DNA from 2 places in the Thalassospira sp. MIT1004 genome. Region 2 is predicted to be linked to the other one. Evidence: riboswitches for the same ligand, from Rfam matches in the RefSeq annotation. Region 2 holds a riboswitch; the other holds the start of a gene.

Region 1 (8,735 bases), on a different contig from region 2:
CTACCGCCCCGATGCCCTGCCGGGTCTTGGCTATGACGCGGACGAACTTCGCCGCATCAATCCCGGCCTGATTGATGTCACACTCTGCGCCTATGGCTGGACCGGCCCGTGGGCCAAGCGGCGCGGCTTTGATAGTTTGGTGCAAATGAGCTGCGGCATCGCCGATTTCGGCATGAAACATGCCGATGCACCAAAGCCAACGCCCCTTCCCGTTCAGGCTCTTGACCACGCCACCGGCTATCTGATGGCGGCAAGTACCGTCCACGCCCTGCAACTCCGCAGCCAGACCGGCCAGATCACCACCGCCCGCCATTCGCTCGCCTGCACCGCCCACCTGCTTTGCCAGACCGCACAACCGACCCGAACCCAATCCATCGCCAATGAAACGGAAAACGACATCGCCCCGCATATCGAAACCACAAACTGGGGCAAGGCCCGGCGCGTTAGGTTTCCGGCCACCATTGAGGGCGTCGCACACGCTTGGGATCACCCGGCAGGGCCTCTAAATCAAAATGAAGCGGCATGGGCCCAAAACCAAATTAACTCATAGCGCACCCAGAAAAACAACCCAAAGGATCATCATTTAATTGACCGTCAGTTAAATAAAACACATGCTTAGGTCACAATAAATTTACTCTAATCACCTCGCGGAAACCTGATCAAAAATGTCAGATGTTAGCTTATCTCATTTCGAACTCGCGATAAGAGAATCAGCGAAATATGGTGACAATGATACGTTGCCATATGATAGGGAATTGACGTTTTTCAGAGAGCATATCAATGAGAGCGCCAATCTCGCGCTCGAATATTTTCAACGCCTAGAAAGTGGTGGAAATAAATTTGCACATAATGAAATTAAAAAACTAGAATTCTTTTCTGAACGGATGCTGGTTGCAACTGGTCCTCACGGCTTCAGGATAGCAACCAAGATTGCTCCATTCTTAAATATTTACTTGAACGCGCTCGGTATTTCGATCGCGGAAAAGCTGGAACCCAAAAGATATTCTAATGCACACTCTTACAGGTTCTTACCGAGTGAGGATACATTATTTGACAAGGAAAGGTCTTGGAAATCATACCGCCAATCAACGCTAGATGACCCAAATTCCTTAGAAGATTCAAATATAATCATTCAAACTGACGTGTCGAGCTTCTACGAACACATATATCACCATCGGTTAGAAAACAGCCTCAGCGATTTATTCTCTGAACACAGCACAATACCAACACAAATAATTAGAATACTTTCTCACCTATCTTCAGGAAGATCATTTGGACTTCCAGTTGGAGGACAGTGCTCACGAATACTTGCAGAATTAATGATGCACTCAATTGACGAGATATTGACTTCTGAAAAAATAATCTGGCATCGGTATGTTGATGATTTCGTTTTAATCACAGAGAATCAGGAAGATGCCTACAAAGCACTATCAACATTATCCCATGCCCTAGCTGATTATGGACTTTCATTAAATCGAAACAAGACCACAATTCTTACCGCAAAACATTACAGAGAATATATTCAGACGCAGTTATTCTCTCACGATGGCGATGCAGGTACCCTGCGTGAAATCGATATATATTTCGACCCTTATTCTGACAAAGCGGAGGACGACTACGAAGAATTAAAGAGCACTGTATCGCAAATAGATATCAAAAGGCTTCTTCTAGATGAGTCGAAAAAAAGTCAATCTGATAGCTATTTAGTCAAGCAAATCAGTAGAACTGTGCAATATCAAAAGCCTGAAGTCGCGGAAGATTTAATAACTACGCTTCTAGATGCTAAAAACATAAATGCATTCAGAGCATCATTCGGAACGATAATGAGAGGCATTTACGCAACGCTAAACAACAAAGAATTCTCTATAATACACAAACATATAAACAAAAAAATTGATGGAGTCATAACAAACTCATCACACCTTCTACTACCAGAATCCAACTGCCTTCATTTTTTAAAATGTTTAACTTTTTCCAAAACAGATATCAGATCACGATTTATTTCTGATCTTTATTCCAAAACAAAATCGGTAGAAATAAGAAAATCTTGCATTAACTGCTGGGGACACTGGAAGGACAGGCCTAAGTTTAATCAACTTAGAAATAGATGGACATCAATGCCACATGAAGAACAAAAAGCATTGTGGATGTCGACCTATTTCTTTAGGGAAGAAGGAGCCCATTTCAGAAAACAAGAAAAAATCAAAGTTATTAACAATTGGACTATTGGGATTAAAACTCCATCAGAAGATGGAAATGAACACTCAAAAGACCCACTAATAGAACATTATCTGGCATGGACAAAAAATGCTTAATCCACGTATGCCAGCAAGAGATCCACGAACTGTCTCACGAGACATTCCCGGCATTATTGACACTGTTTTCCCCCAACTCAACTCTAGCCTTGTTGGGTACTACAACCAAGATTGCGATACTATAGATGAGTGCAAAGCAGTTGACGATGCCAATATAGTTAAAAGCTCCCTATCACGGGCAATGCTATTTGAACTATGCGTCGCTCGGGGAGAAGAATTACTATCTAATCGCATTGAACCCGATTGGGAACAGAACCTTCGCACCGCCGTAAATCGCCAAAGGAAACATTTTGATGCTACAGCTCCTCAGAAAATCGATGCCATTGATAAAAAAATAGCAAACCAAATTGGCCAAAATCTGCATATCGGCCTCAGAATTATTTCTTCCAAAAATCTAAATGATGTCGCGATCTCCCCTAAGATACCTGGCTATAATTGGATATCCAATGGAGTTGGAGATTTTAGCATCAACGACACATTGATTGAAATTAAGTGCACAAATAAAAGATTTTCCGCTTCGGACTATCGGCAAGTAATGATGTATTGGATTCTTAGCTATATAAACGCAATAGAGGGAAACGGATTTGAGTGGAAAAACATTGTATTATTTAATCCTCGCAAAAATATCATCTTAGAACTTCCATTTGACGACCTAATATATTCGTTTGGCAGATGGCGCTCAAAGATAGAACTGGTAGAAACTTTTTCATCCCTAGTTGCGGATGGTATCGGAGAAAGATTCTAGTCAAGAATCAACGGTTGATACCAACTATTAACGTCCTGTCATCTTCAGGGGCCAATCGTGAATTGACCTGGGTTCGGTGTTGCCGGACAGCCCACTGACCGCCCCCGGCATCGCTGCCCGCTCCGGCCCCTTTCGGCAATGCCATGACCATGAAGCCCGGACAAATCTGGGGCCTCCAGCAACCTCCCCAACTGATGCCCGACGGAACACCCACCGGCTCGTGACCCGCTCCGGCCGCGGCGACAACCTGCTCCCCCGACGTTCAGACACAACTCGGGCCGCCGCCAGCCCCGCCAACCGATGGTCCACAGACGGCCCAAAGGCTCGCTGCCCATTTCGGGCTCTTTCGACGATGCCATGACCACCGACCACCGATGCCGGAACAAAACTCGGGCCTCCAGCAACCGTCGCCGACGGCCTCTCATCGGGCTCTCTGCCGCCTCGACGCACCTCGGGCCAAGGCGGCAACCTGCCACCTCGACGTCCAGACACACCTCGGGCCACTGCCATCTTCACCAGCAGACGGTCCAGGGGCTCGCTGCCCACTTCGATCATCTTCCGGCCACGGCAGCAACCTGCTCCCCCGGCGTCCAGACCCACCTCGGGCCTTCGCCATTTTCACCAGCAGACGGATTTCGGGCGCACTGCCCCCAACCTGTCCACCACCGACGGGCCGCAATCCGATGCCGCCACTGCTGCCATTGCTGCCTCTTTCGGCAAATCCGGGGTCCGTTCCCCGACAAGACGCACCTCTCCCGTCATGACAAACAAGCGTGTTAAAAGCGTATTAGAACCGGCGCGGAACGCCGCCGTAATGGCTTCGCCATCCCCCGACCCATATCCTGCGGACCACCCCGCCGCCCTGCCTCAATCCTTGCCGCTGCATCCTGATCCCCTCTTTGATCTGGCCCCAAACGCAAAAACCCGCGAGGCACAAGGCCTCGCGGGTTTCGGTCCGGGTGCATTTCTCCCGTTGACTTTATCTTTATGCCACAAACAAAAGAACAAATCAAGAACTTTTTCCAATGCTTGACGTCCCGCCATGATCTGCGCATAGTCCCGTCATCTCCAGGGGGGCCGATCGTAAATCGGCTGAGAGGTTCGGTGTTGCCGGACGACCCTTTGAACCTGAACCGGTTAAGACCGGCGTAGGAAGGATCGCATGCGCAAGACAGAACCAGTGCCGAAACCGGCAACCTCCCCAAATTCCCCCGTCATGCCGGGCAACGCAACGCCGTTTGATGTTCATCTGCGCGCCGGGCGCGTGGCCTTTAACGGCGACGATATTTTCCATGATCTTGATCTGACCCTGCCCGCCAGCAGCATCACCTGTCTGCTGGGCCCATCGGGTGTCGGCAAAAGTACATTGTTGCGCTATCTCGCCGGGCTGGTCGATGGCGAGGCGGGCGGGGATATTGCCTGCTCGGATGGCAGGCCACTTTTGGGCCGGGTTGCCTATATGGCGCAGCAGGATTTGCTTCTGCCATGGCGCAGTGTCCGGGAAAATGTCGTTCTGGGGGCGGTGCTTCGCAATGAACGCCCCGACCTTGCGCGCGCCGATGCGCTGATTGCCAAGGTCGGGCTATCGGATGCTGCACACCTGCGCCCCGCCGAACTTTCTGGCGGCATGAAGCAGCGCGCCGCCCTTGCCCGCACCCTGATGGAAGATCGCCCGGTTGTCCTCATGGATGAACCGTTTTCGGCCCTTGATCCGCTTAACCGCATGCGCCTTCAGGATCTTGCGGCACGGGTATTGCGCGGCAAAACGGTTTTGCTGGTCACCCATGATCCGCTCGAAGCGCTTCGGATTGGGGATCGCGTTCATGTCCTGCGCGGTACCCCGGCGGTCCTCAGTGACGCCATGCTTCCGGCGGGCAGCATCCCGCGCGATGTCACCGATCCGGAAATACTCCGCCATCAGGCCGAACTGCTCCGGCAGCTTGGCGCCACCGCCGAAGAACTCAACCGGGCGGAGGGCACGGCATGACGAAGACATCCCGCACCCCGCTTACCGAACGGCGCCTGCTGAAACTTGCCCGGCCTTTCATCATCATCGCCGCGCTGATCGCGACATGGCAGATTGTCGTGACCGTCACCGGTGCGCCGAAATATATGCTGCCCGCCCCTTATGAAGTCTGGCTGACCCTGATCAAGCGTCATGACGTATTACTTGACCATGCCAGATACACGATTGCCGAAACCGTGATCGGGCTTTTTGCCGGGGCGGCATTGGGCGCCTTGGCGGCGCTTCCGATGGCGCTTTTTGCCCCCGTGCGGTTCTGGCTGATGCCGATCCTGCTGGTGTCTCAGGCGATCCCGTTTTTTGCGCTGGCACCGCTTCTGGTATTATGGCTGGGCTTTGGTCTGGGCTCAAAAATCGCCATGGCGGCCTTGATCATTTTCTTCCCCGTCACGGTCGCGTTTTTTGACGGGTTATCACGGACCGAACCGGGTTTCCTCGACCTTGCCCGCACCATGGGTGCCAGCCGCTGGCGATTGCTGACCCATGTGCGCCTGCCCGCCGCACTGCCTTCATTTGCCTCGGGCTTTCGGGTCGCAACCGCGGTTGCCCCCATCGGGGCGGTGATCGGCGAATGGGTCGGGTCAAGTCATGGCCTTGGCTATCTGATGCTACATGCCAATGCCCGGGTTCAGATCGACATGGTCTTTGCCTGCCTGCTGATCCTGTGTGCCTTTTCAATCACGCAATATTTCCTTGTCGACCGGGCGTTACGTGCGGCCTTGCCCTGGCAGCCCGACAGCCTGAAACCGGCAAAATAAACCGAGTTCCCTGCGAAAACCGCGGGGCAGAACATCACAAATATATCCGATATCCGATAGGAGGTTCATCCATGTCACGCCTGAAATCCATGATCACCGCGGCTACGATTGGCGCGGTTGCGATGGGAATGACCAGCCCGGCCTTTGCCGCCGACAAGCTCACCATACTGCTGGACTGGTTTGTTAATCCCGATCACGCACCGCTGATCGTCGCCAAGGAAAAGGGCTTTTTTGCCAAGCATGATCTGGATGTCGAGCTGATCGAACCGGCCGATCCATCCGCCCCGCCGCGTCTTGTTGCCGCCGGTCAGGGTGACGTTGCCGTCAATTATCAGCCACAGCTTCACGTACAGGCCGCCGAAGGCCTGCCATTGACCCGGATCGGCACGCTGGTCGCAACCCCGCTCAACAGCCTGATCGTTCTCAAAGACGGCCCGATCAAGGAAATCGCCGACCTTAAAGGCAAGAAAATCGGTTATTCGCTGGCCGGTTTCGAAGATGCGTTACTCGGCACGATGCTCGGCAAATACGGGGTTTCGATTGACGATGTCGAGCTGGTGAATGTCAATTTCTCGCTCTCGCCATCGCTTTATTCCGGGCAGGTCGATGCGATCATCGGCGGCTATCGCAATTTCGAACTCAACCAGATGGAAATCGAAGGCAAACCGGGCAAGGCATTTTATGTCGAGGAAGAAGGTGTTCCGCCCTATGACGAGCTGATCCTGACCGTGCGTAACGACAACACCGATGATCCGCGCTTTGCCCGCATGCTGGCCGCCCTTGAAGAAGGTGTGCAGTATCTGGTCAACCATCCCGATGACAGCTGGCAGGCCTTTATCGCGGCCTATCCGAACCTGGATGACGAGCTTAACATCAAGGCATGGGCCGATACCCTGCCGCGCTTTGCGCTCCGTCCGGCTGCTGTTGACCGCACCCGTTATGCCCGCTTTGCCGATTATCTCAAGGATCAGGGCATTATCGAAACCGTTCCACCGCTTGACAGCTACATGACCGTGATCGAATAAACCGACTGGAATGCAGGCCGGAACCAAACGCGGTTCCGGCCTTTTCCATTGATCAGCCCGCACTTGCACAATTCCCGATCCGCGACACATTGATAGGATCAAAATAACAATCAGCCGATCAGGGGATTTGACCGCGTGACTGACGAAAAACGCCCAACGCACCACACAGCATTCGGATTTGAAAACCGCTATCCCCTGCCGGAAACCGGCAAAAGATCATTCTGGCGCTTCCTGAAGCGGCGTTATTTCGGCTCTGAAAACTGGCCAAAAGCCAAACACCAGCACGGCAAAATCCCGACCGAGGCCCCGGATATGGACGCGATCCACAATCCAGATCCGGCACGCCTGCAAGTCACATGGATCGGACATGCGACGGCTCTGGTGCAATATGGCGGGCTCAATATCCTGACCGATCCGGTCTTTGCCAAACGGGCATCGCCGTTCCGTTATGTCGGCCCCAAACGATACAGCCAGCCGGGATTGCGGATCGATCAGTTGCCGACGCTTGATCTGGTGCTGCTGTCGCACAATCATTACGACCATTTCGATATCGAAAGCCTTGGAAAGATTGGCAATGGCCCGCGCTATATCCTGCCGCTGAAAAACGGAACCCTTCTGGAAAAGGCCGGAATCTCCCCCGACCAGTACGAAGAACTCGACTGGGACCAAAGCCTTTCGCATGGCGGCGTTACCATCACCCACGTGCCCAGCAATCACTGGTCCGCGCGCACCACCAAGGACCGCAAGGAAATGCTGTGGGGCGGCTACATCCTTGAATTCTCAGATGGTTATCGTTTCTATTTCGTCGGCGATACCGGCTGGAATGAACGGCTGTTTGCCGAGATGGGCGAACAATATGGCGGGATCGATTTCGGCCTGATCCCGATCGGGGCTTACGAGCCCAGCGATTTCATGCGCAACGCCCATACCAACCCCGAAGAAGCCATTCAGATCATGCAGGTAATGGGCATCAAGCAGGCGCTTGCCATTCATTGGGGGACTTTCGTCCTGACCGCAGAACCGGTTGACGAACCGCCGGTGCGGTTGGCATCGGCACGCAAGGATGCCGGCATTGGCGAGAATGACTTCATTGCCGCCCCGATTGGGGCGACACGGTTTTTTGACGGCAAAACCAATCATCAGACGAATGATTTACCCGAAACCAAAGCCGCGCAATAAAGCATAACAGATAGGTGAAGACCGGCAACGTGCAGATCGTTGCCGGTCTTCGAAAGCCGAAACCCTGGCCGCAATGTTTGGGAGAACTGCGATCATGGTCCCGGCTTTAGGTGATTTGTGCCGCACCGAAAAGAGCCAGACCAACACCGGCGACCGATGCAAATTTCATCATGAGCCTCAAATTGAAAGTTACGTTATAACATAACATTTAATTGCATGACAGATACCCTGCGTCAAGACCGTTTGAAAACGATCCCGACGCCAGATTATTCCTCATACAAAAAGATCAGACCCGCGTACGCGGCTTGCGAATGGTGCCATCCTCAAACCGCGAAAGCTCCATCCCGGCAAGGGTAATGGATGGCTGCCCGGTTGTGATCCAGTCCGCCAGCACCTTGCCGACAACCGGCCCCATCGCAAATCCGTGGCCGGAAAAACCGGTGGCGACAAAGAAATGTTTTGGATTGTCGAACTGATCGATCACCGGTATGGCATCCGGGGTAACATCGATATCGCCAGCCCACTTGTCGACAACACCCACCTGTTTGATTTGCGGGAAAACCTTTTGCAGGTTCGCCATCGCGTTATTCACGCGAACTTCATAAGGCTGCGCCTGATTTTCCCGCCGCCCGATCAATGGCTGCTTTGATGCTGCCGACCCCGGCAGGCGATCAACCAGATCATCAACGA
Region 2 (8,735 bases):
ATGCTGGTTCTGCTGCATTTCAATGACCTTGGATATTCGGCCTTTGAAATCGCCCTTCTGTTTGTCCTTTATGAATGTGCCGGGGTCATCACCAATCTGGTCGGTGGCTGGCTGGCACAGGCGCGCGGATTGCGCTTTACCCTGTTTGCCGGGCTGATCACCCAGATCGCCGCCCTTTCCGCCCTGTCCCTGACCAATGAAAACTGGCTGCCGTGGATATCGGTTGCCTATGTCATGGGCCTGCAGGCCGCATCGGGTATCGCCAAGGACCTGACCAAAATGTCGAGCAAATCGGCAATCAAGGTTCTGGTGCCCGAAAATGCCAACGGGGCATTGTTTCGCTGGGTCGCCCTTCTGACCGGCTCGAAAAACGCGCTCAAAGGGGCCGGTTTTTTCATGGGCGGTGCGCTTCTGGCGTGGCTTGGTTTTGGCGGGGCGCTGCTCGCGATGGCAACCGGGCTGACCGTCATCCTGATTGCGGTGGCCCTGTCCATCGGTCCCGAAATGGCCGCCCCGGCCAACAAACCGAAACCCAAATTCCGCGACGTCTTCTCCAAGGATCGCAAGATCAATATCCTGTCAGCCGCCCGCATGTTCCTGTTCGGATCGCGCGATATCTGGTTTGTCGTCGGATTGCCGGTCTTTCTGGCAACCCATCTTGGCTGGGGCCATATCGAGGTCGGTACCTATATGGCGCTGTGGGTGATCGGCTATGGCTTCATCCAGACGATTGCGCCCAAAATCCTGCGCGCGGGCACGCGCACCCCGGATGGCCAAAGTGCGCGCCTGTGGATTTCCGCCCTGATCATCGTCACCGCGGGCATTGCGGCCGCCGTGCAGTTTGATATCTCGCCCGAAATCGCCGTTCTGGGCGGCTTGATGGTCTTCGGGCTGGTCTTTGCGGTCAATTCATCGCTGCATTCCTATCTGATCCTTGCCTATGCCGATGGTGACAGGGTCGCGATGAATGTCGGCTTCTATTACATGTCCAATGCCGTCGGGCGACTGACTGGCACCATCCTGTCAGGACTGGCCTATATGTATGGCGGTCTGGTTGGCTGTCTGGCCGTCTCGGCCGCCTTCCTTCTGATCGGCTGGATAATCAGTTTTGGCCTGCCAAAACACCAATCCGGGACGCCCGAAGCACTGCATTAGAAAAAAATCATCTCGCAGATGCGGCATAAATCTCTGAAAAGACTCACTTTCCGATTTCATTTAAATTTAATCAGATAAAAAACAGTGACAAAACACAGGATGTAGGCGTACGATTCTGTTGTACGGTCAATAACTGGACCGCAGGAGGGGTTCCCGAGTGACGCGAGAGCACGTTGTAAAACGGAATTTTTCGCCCCCCGGATCGCAGATGCAACATGTTGCTGCGAACGGCGGTGAACCCACCCGCCACTTCCATCGCAAGATGAAAATTGAATGCGCGCCTTTCCATGATGGAATGGCGCGTTTTGCTTTATTGGCACAATTGATGAGGTGACTTATGGGTAAGCGCGCAGCACGCCGTCGTAGCCGTCCGCAACAGGCAGACACCAACGTTCACGAGCTGTTTGACGGTGACAAGTCAAACTGGCATCCCCTGAACGGTCAGGGTGACGTCCCTCAGAACGGCCAACGCGATCAAAGCTTCCGCCGCCACATTCGCCCGAAAAGCGAAAATCAGGCGGCCCTGATGGAAGCAATCGATGCCTTCAACCTCATCCTTGCACTTGGCCCGGCGGGAACCGGGAAAACCTTTATCGCTGTTTCCAAGGCCGTCGAAGCACTCGACAAGGGCGAAATCGGCCGCATCGTTCTGGCCCGCCCCGCAGTCGAGGCCGGCGAAAATATCGGCTTCCTGCCCGGCGACGTCGAAGCCAAAATGGCCCCCTATCTTCGCCCGCTTTACGATGCACTGAATGACCGTCTCGGTGCCAAACGCCTGCGGCAGTACCTTTCAGACGGCACGATTGAAATCGCGCCCATCGGTTATATGCGCGGTCGCACACTGAACAACGCCTTCGTCGTGATTGACGAGGCCCAGAACTGCACCTACGGGCAGCTCAAGATGCTGGTCACCCGCCTTGGCTGGAATTCAACCATGATCCTGACCGGCGACCCGGACCAGACAGACCTTCTGCCGGAAATGTCGGGCCTGTCGGAAATGTCCGACCGTCTTGAAAATGTCGAAGACATCGCCTGCGTCAAACTGGCTGATCGGGACATCGTCCGTCATCCGCTGGTCGCCAGCATGCTGACCGTCCTTTAACCTTTCGGCACGGCAAACCAAAAGAAGAAGGCGGGTCCGTCACCGGGCCCGCCATTTTCACAGGCTTATTTCCCGATGTTTCGGGGCATGTATAAATCCCCGCCATCACGGTATTTTTCCGCCATCGCCGCCATGCCTTCCTTCTGCACATCGGCCCGGATTTCATGCGAAATTCGCATCGAACAGAATTTCGGCCCGCACATCGAACAGAAATGCGCGACCTTGTGCGCCTCTTTCGGTAGGGTCTGATCATGAAATGCCCGTGCGGTTTCCGGGTCCAGCGACAGGTTGAACTGATCTTCCCAGCGAAATTCAAACCGTGCACGCGAAAGCGCATCATCGCGCGCCTTGGCCGCCGGGTGCCCCTTGGCAAGATCGGCAGCATGGGCGGCAATCTTATAGGTAATCACCCCGGTCTTCACATCATCCCGGTCCGGCAGGCCCAGATGTTCCTTGGGCGTCACATAACACAGCATTGCGGTTCCGAACCAGCCGATCATCGCCGCCCCGATGCCGGACGTAATGTGATCATAACCCGGTGCAATATCGGTGGTTAGCGGGCCCAGCGTGTAAAACGGTGCTTCGCCGCAAATCGACAATTGCTTGTCCATGTTTTCGCGGATTTTATGCATCGGCACATGGCCCGGCCCCTCGATCATCACCTGGCAATCACGATCCCATGCAATGCGGGTCAATTCGCCCAGTGTTTCCAGTTCGGCAAACTGGGCGGCATCATTGGCATCGGCAATCGATCCGGGCCGCAATCCATCGCCCAGCGAAAAGGAAACGTCATACGCCCGGCAGATATCGCAAATCTTGGCGAAATGCTCATACAGGAAACTTTCGCGATGATGATGCAGGCACCATTTTGCCATGATCGACCCACCCCGCGATACGATGCCGGTCACCCGGTCGACGGTTAACGGGATGTGATGCAACCGCAATCCGGCATGGATGGTGAAATAATCCACGCCCTGTTCGGCCTGCTCGATCAATGTGTCGCGGAATATTTCCCATGTCAGGTCCTCGGCAATACCGCCAACCTTTTCCAGCGCCTGATAGATCGGCACCGTCCCGATGGGCACCGGCGAATTGCGGATGATCCAGTCGCGGATATTGTGGATATTGCGCCCGGTCGACAGGTCCATCACCGTATCCGCCCCCCATCGCGTCGCCCAGACCATCTTTTCAACCTCTTCCGCCATTGATGATGTCACCGCCGAATTGCCGATATTGGCGTTGATCTTCACCAAAAAATTCCGCCCGATGATCATCGGTTCGGCTTCCGGATGGTTGATATTGGCCGGGATGATCGCGCGCCCCCGTGCAATTTCTTCACGGACGAATTCGGGCGTCACATGATCGGGGATCACCGCCCCGAATGCCTCGCCATCACGCTTGGCATTGGCGCGCATTTCCGCCCGGCCCAGATTTTCACGGATCGCGACATATTCCATTTCGGCGGTAATGATTCCGGCCCGGGCATAGGCCAGCTGCGTCACTGCCCGCCCGCCAGTTGCGCGCAACGGCGCATGGCTTTGCGGAAATGCCGGAACCGCATGGCTTTCACTTTCGACAAAGCCGTTATCTTCGGGTTTGATGTCGCGCCCGGCATATCGTTCGGTATCAGCACGCGCCGCGATCCAGCTTCGGCGCAGTCGTGGCAGTCCCTTGGCAATGTCAATCGTGACATCCGGGTCGGTATAGGGCCCCGACGGGTCATAAACCCTGATCGGCGGTTCGCCCGCCGTGGGATGAACCGCAATTTCACGCATCGGTACGCGAATATCGGAAAAGTGCGATCCCGTAATGTGGATTTTGCGCGATGCGGGCAACGGCCCGGTTGTGTCATCGCTAGTGATATCGGTTTTGGTAGATGGAACAGACATAAAAGGCCCCTTTGCAATCAAGGCAATGGAGACCCAGTTCTGCGAGAGGCTGCTGATGAAAAATGCCGACCGGTAATGGGAAACCTGCCATGACAAACGGGGCGTACCCACAGTATCAAAACAGGTAAATATGCCGGCATCCGCACCATCCCTACGCCAGTATGAACTGGATCAGGTTCAAAGGGTCACTGCGCTGCAAAGCCAGCAGTTTCTCAGCCCCTTGTCGGGGCTCCCCAGGTGATCGATTGCAGGGTTACAAGTTATGCGGGTAATGTCAATTGGTGGAAAACACCCAAAACCTAGCGACCCGTCGCCAGCTCGCCATTTGACGCCGGAATACTGTCCTGACCGGCCTTGCGCGCCCGGCCCGTATGCCAGAATTCCGGGTCTTCGGTATAACCGCTAAACTCGTCGAGATGGATGTCTTCGGGCGGTTCGGGATGGATCGTGATATCCAGATCGGGATATTCCGCCCGGATGCTGTCCATCACCTGATGGCAGATGGTGTGCGATTCCCGCATCAGCATCCCGCCATCCATGATCAGTTCGATCTCGGCAAAGCGATGCACGCCCGATGACCGGGTGCGCAGACGGTGAATGCCGATCACGGACGCGTTTTTCATCGTCAGTTCGATGATCCGCTGGCTGTCCGATTCCGGCAATTCCTGATCCATCAGGACCGAAACCGAATTGCGCCCGACCTTGACCGCGGAATAAAGCAGGAAAAGCGCCACCATGCCGCCAATCGCCGGATCGGCCCAGTTCAGGCCGGAAAAACCGGCAACAAGGGCAACAATCACCGCCAGATTGGACAGGATGTCGCTGGTGTAATGCATCGAATCGGCGTCAACCGCCAACGACCCGGACATCCGCACCGCTTTTCGTTGCAGCAACACAAGCCCGACGGTCATGACAAGCGAGATCGACATGATCCACACGCCTTCAACCGCAAACCGGATCGGCTGTGGTTCGGCAAGCCGCGATCCGGCCTCCGCCAGAACCAGAATGGCCGCCCCGATCATGAAGGCAGACTGGAAAAGCCCCGCCAGCGGTTCGGCCTTGCCATGGCCAAAACGGTGATCGTGATCGGCCGGGCGCCATGCGCTTCGGACCGCCATGAAGTTGATCACAGACGTCCCGACATCAAGCATGCTATCAATCATCGAAGACAGAAGGCTGACGGAATCGGTCATGAACCAACCGGCGGCCTTGATGGCAATCAGCGTCGCAGCAATGACAATAGAGGCCGTGGTTGCCCGACGTGCCCATATTTCCCTTTGCGCGATGTCAATGACAGGACATTGACTCATGTTCTACAGACCCTTGGTCTTCAATTTCCGCTCGCTGATTGCGGTTTTATATCGTGAATTGGCGTAATATGTAATGACTATTGCCATACTTTGACCTTCGCCTGTGCAGCAAATAGCGCATATTTGATATTCCGCAAGGTTTTCAAACCAGACCGGAGCGACTATATCAGCCCCGCAGGCGGATAAGAGCAAACAACAGGCCCACTTATGATTGTTGAAATCGGACATTATGCCCTGGTGCTGTCACTCGTGGTGGCATTGGCACAGTCGACCATCCCGTTTCTGGCCGCATCGCGGCGTGATGTCGCACTTCTGAAAATTGCGCCACGTCTGGCGATTGCCTGCTTTGCCCTTGTCGGTACAAGCTTTGCCGCCCTGACATATGCCTATGTCACATCCGATTTCTCGGTCGTCAATGTGGTCGCCAACAGCCACACCTCCAAACCGCTGATCTATAAAATCACTGGCGTCTGGGCCAACCACGAAGGCTCGATGCTGCTCTGGGTGATGATCCTGACCCTGTTTTCGGCCGCGGTCGCTGGCTTTGGCCAGAACCTGCCGCCAAGCCTTCTGGCGCGCGTCGTTGGCGTCATGGGCTTGATTGCCCTCGGCTTCCTGCTGTTCATCCTCCTGACGTCTAACCCGTTCGAACGCGTGATTAATCCGCCGCTCAACGGCGAAGGCATGAACCCGCTGCTTCAGGACCCCGGCATCGCCATTCACCCGCCGTTCCTTTATCTCGGCTATGTCGGTTTCTCGGTGGCCTTTGCCTTTGCCGTTGCCGCACTCATCGAAGGCCGGGTTGATCCGGCATGGGCGCGCTGGGTCCGTCCCTGGACGCTGGCCGCATGGATGTTCCTGACCGCCGGGATCGGGCTTGGCTCCTGGTGGGCCTATTACGAACTCGGCTGGGGTGGCTGGTGGTTCTGGGATCCGGTTGAAAACGCATCCTTCATGCCGTGGCTGGCCGGAACCGCGCTTTTGCATTCGGCGATTGTCGTTGAAAAACGTGACGCGCTCAAAAGCTGGACGATCTTCCTGTCGATCCTTGCCTTTTCCTTCTCGCTGCTCGGCACCTTCCTTGTGCGGTCGGGCGCGCTGACATCGGTTCATGCCTTTGCCACCGATCCGACGCGCGGGGTGTTTATTCTGTTCCTGCTGTGTCTGACGGTGGGCGGGTCGCTGGCCCTTTATGCGTGGCGCGCGCCAACCCTGAAGGGCGGCGGTCTGTTTCAGCCGATCTCGCGCGAAGGCGCACTTGTTTTCAACAACGTGCTGCTCTCGATTGCCGCGGCCATGGTGCTGCTCGGCACCCTTTATCCGCTGCTGCTTGAAACCCTGACCGGTGAAAAGATTTCGGTCGGTGCGCCGTTCTTCAATTCCACCTTCGTTCCGATCATGACGCCCCTGATCATTGCCATGGCATTCGGGCCGATGATGCCTTGGAAACGTGCCGATCTGTTTGCGGTTCTGGGCAAGCTCAAAATCGCCATTGCCGCCGTGATCCTCGTTCTGATCGTCACCTACTGGCTTGCCGGTGGTCCGGCCTTTGCCCTGTTTGGCATGGGGCTGGCGATCTGGCTGTTTGTTGGAACGATGCTGGAATGGGCCGGACGGATCAAGCTTTTCCGCGAACCGCTCTCGACCAGCTTCCGCCGGATGCGCAATCTGCCACGCTCGGCACACGGCACCATGCTGGCTCATGCCGGGATGGCGATTGTCATTGCCGGGATCACCGGATCACAGGCATGGACAGAAGAATCGGTTCAATCGCTTGCCATCGGTGAAAGCACGGTTGTTTCGGGCCATACCTTCACACTCAGCAGCCTTCGCGAATATCAGGGGCCGAACTTCTTCGCCCGCGAGGCCACCATCACCATCGCAACCCCGGGCGAACGCACCATAACGCTTACCCCGGAAAAGCGCGTCTACACCGTCGAAGGCATGCCCACGACCGAGGCCGGAATCCGGTCCGGTTTCACCGGCGATATCTATGCTGTCATCGGCGATGAAGACGCCAGCGGCAAATGGGTGACGCGCTTCTATGTCAAACCGATGATCCCGTGGATGTGGGCCGGTGGCATCATCATGGTACTGGGTGGTCTGATGTCGCTCTCCGATCGTCGTTATCGCGTCGGTGCCCCTGCCCGCTCCACCAAAACGGTTCACACCGTACCCGCCGAATAGGATTCTCAATGACCATCTGGATTGTTCTTGGCGCCTTGACGGCTCTGGTGGCGGGTTACGTCCTCTGGCCGATCTTGCGAAATGCGCGTTCCGCCAGTGCCGATGCGGGTGATGATCACCTTGCCGACATGGACGAAGACGAACTGCAACGCGATCTTGCGGTTTACCGCGACCAGCTTGCCGAAATCGGCCGCGACATCGAACGCGGCGTTCTGACCGGCGAACAGGCCGACGCCGCCCGCACCGAAGTCCAGCGCCGCATCCTTGCCACCGATCAGCGCATCAGCACCCGCCAGAAATCCGGCGAGGCCGCAACGCGCATCTCCCGCCTGCGCCCGGCTGTTGCGATCTTTACCCTGCTTCTGTTTGTCGGCGGTATCGGCCTTTATCTGGACTTTGGCCGCCCCGACCTGCGTGATCGCCCCATTGCCAGCCGTACTGACGAAATCATGGCCGCCCGGCAGGCCAGCGAAAATGACGCCAGCCGCAATGACGCGCTGAACCGCGCCGTACAGGACCTGTCAAACCGCCTGCTTGAAAATCCCGATGACCTCAAGGGCTGGGAACTGCTTGGCGCCAGTCTGATGGCGCTTGGGCGCGCCGAAGAAGCCCAGACCGCCTTCCTCGAAGCGGTCAAGCAATCCGGTCGCGATGGTGATTATCTGGCGATGTATGCCGAAAGCGTCATCCGGGCGAATAACGGTCAGGTCAACACAATCGCCCGCGGCGCACTCGAAGAAGCCGCCCAATCCGGCAGCAAGGATCCCCGCATCCAGTATTTCCTCGGTCTTGCCGATGCGCAGAACGGCAATGTCGCTGCCGCGATTGATCGCTGGATCGTGCTGGTGAATGGTGCGCCGTCCGATGCCGGATGGCTTCCGATGGTGCTGGCCCGGATCGACGAAGCCGCCCTCGCCCAGGGGATCGACATTACAGGCCGGATCAAGATCACCCCGCCAATGGCCTCAAACGCCCCTGCCGGGCCCAGAGGACCCTCGCGCGAAGACATGGAAGCAGCCGCCGAAATGTCGCCCGAAGAACGTCAGGAAATGATCCTTGGCATGGTGTCCCAGCTGGCCGACAAGCTGGCGG

Evidence for each region. A riboswitch is a leader RNA that binds a small molecule or an ion and turns the genes downstream of it on or off. The one in region 2 is predicted to bind thiamine pyrophosphate.
Region 1: another riboswitch for thiamine pyrophosphate. It lies ahead of BC440_RS21660 (ABC transporter ATP-binding protein); the one in region 2 lies ahead of thiC (phosphomethylpyrimidine synthase ThiC).

Annotation. Positions count from the first base shown of each region.
Region 1 is NZ_MCAO01000047.1:114,888-123,622, forward strand. Features, by position in the region: gene BC440_RS21645 (CoA transferase) at 1-550, shown strand, start outside; gene BC440_RS21650 (RNA-directed DNA polymerase) at 666-2,315, shown strand; gene BC440_RS21655 (hypothetical protein) at 2,308-3,060, shown strand; TPP riboswitch at 4,121-4,232, shown strand; gene BC440_RS21660 (ABC transporter ATP-binding protein) at 4,223-5,047, shown strand; gene BC440_RS21665 (ABC transporter permease) at 5,044-5,841, shown strand; gene BC440_RS21670 (ABC transporter substrate-binding protein) at 5,913-6,866, shown strand; gene BC440_RS21675 (MBL fold metallo-hydrolase) at 7,002-8,045, shown strand; gene BC440_RS21680 (FAD-binding oxidoreductase) at 8,332-8,735, opposite strand, start outside.
Region 2 is NZ_MCAO01000044.1:234,229-242,963, forward strand. Features, by position in the region: gene arsJ (organoarsenical effux MFS transporter ArsJ) at 1-1,155, shown strand, start outside; gene BC440_RS18575 (PhoH family protein) at 1,493-2,257, shown strand; gene thiC (phosphomethylpyrimidine synthase ThiC) at 2,323-4,146, opposite strand; TPP riboswitch at 4,277-4,392, opposite strand; gene BC440_RS18585 (cation diffusion facilitator family transporter) at 4,446-5,456, opposite strand; gene BC440_RS18590 (heme lyase CcmF/NrfE family subunit) at 5,664-7,643, shown strand; gene ccmI (c-type cytochrome biogenesis protein CcmI) at 7,652-8,735, shown strand, end outside.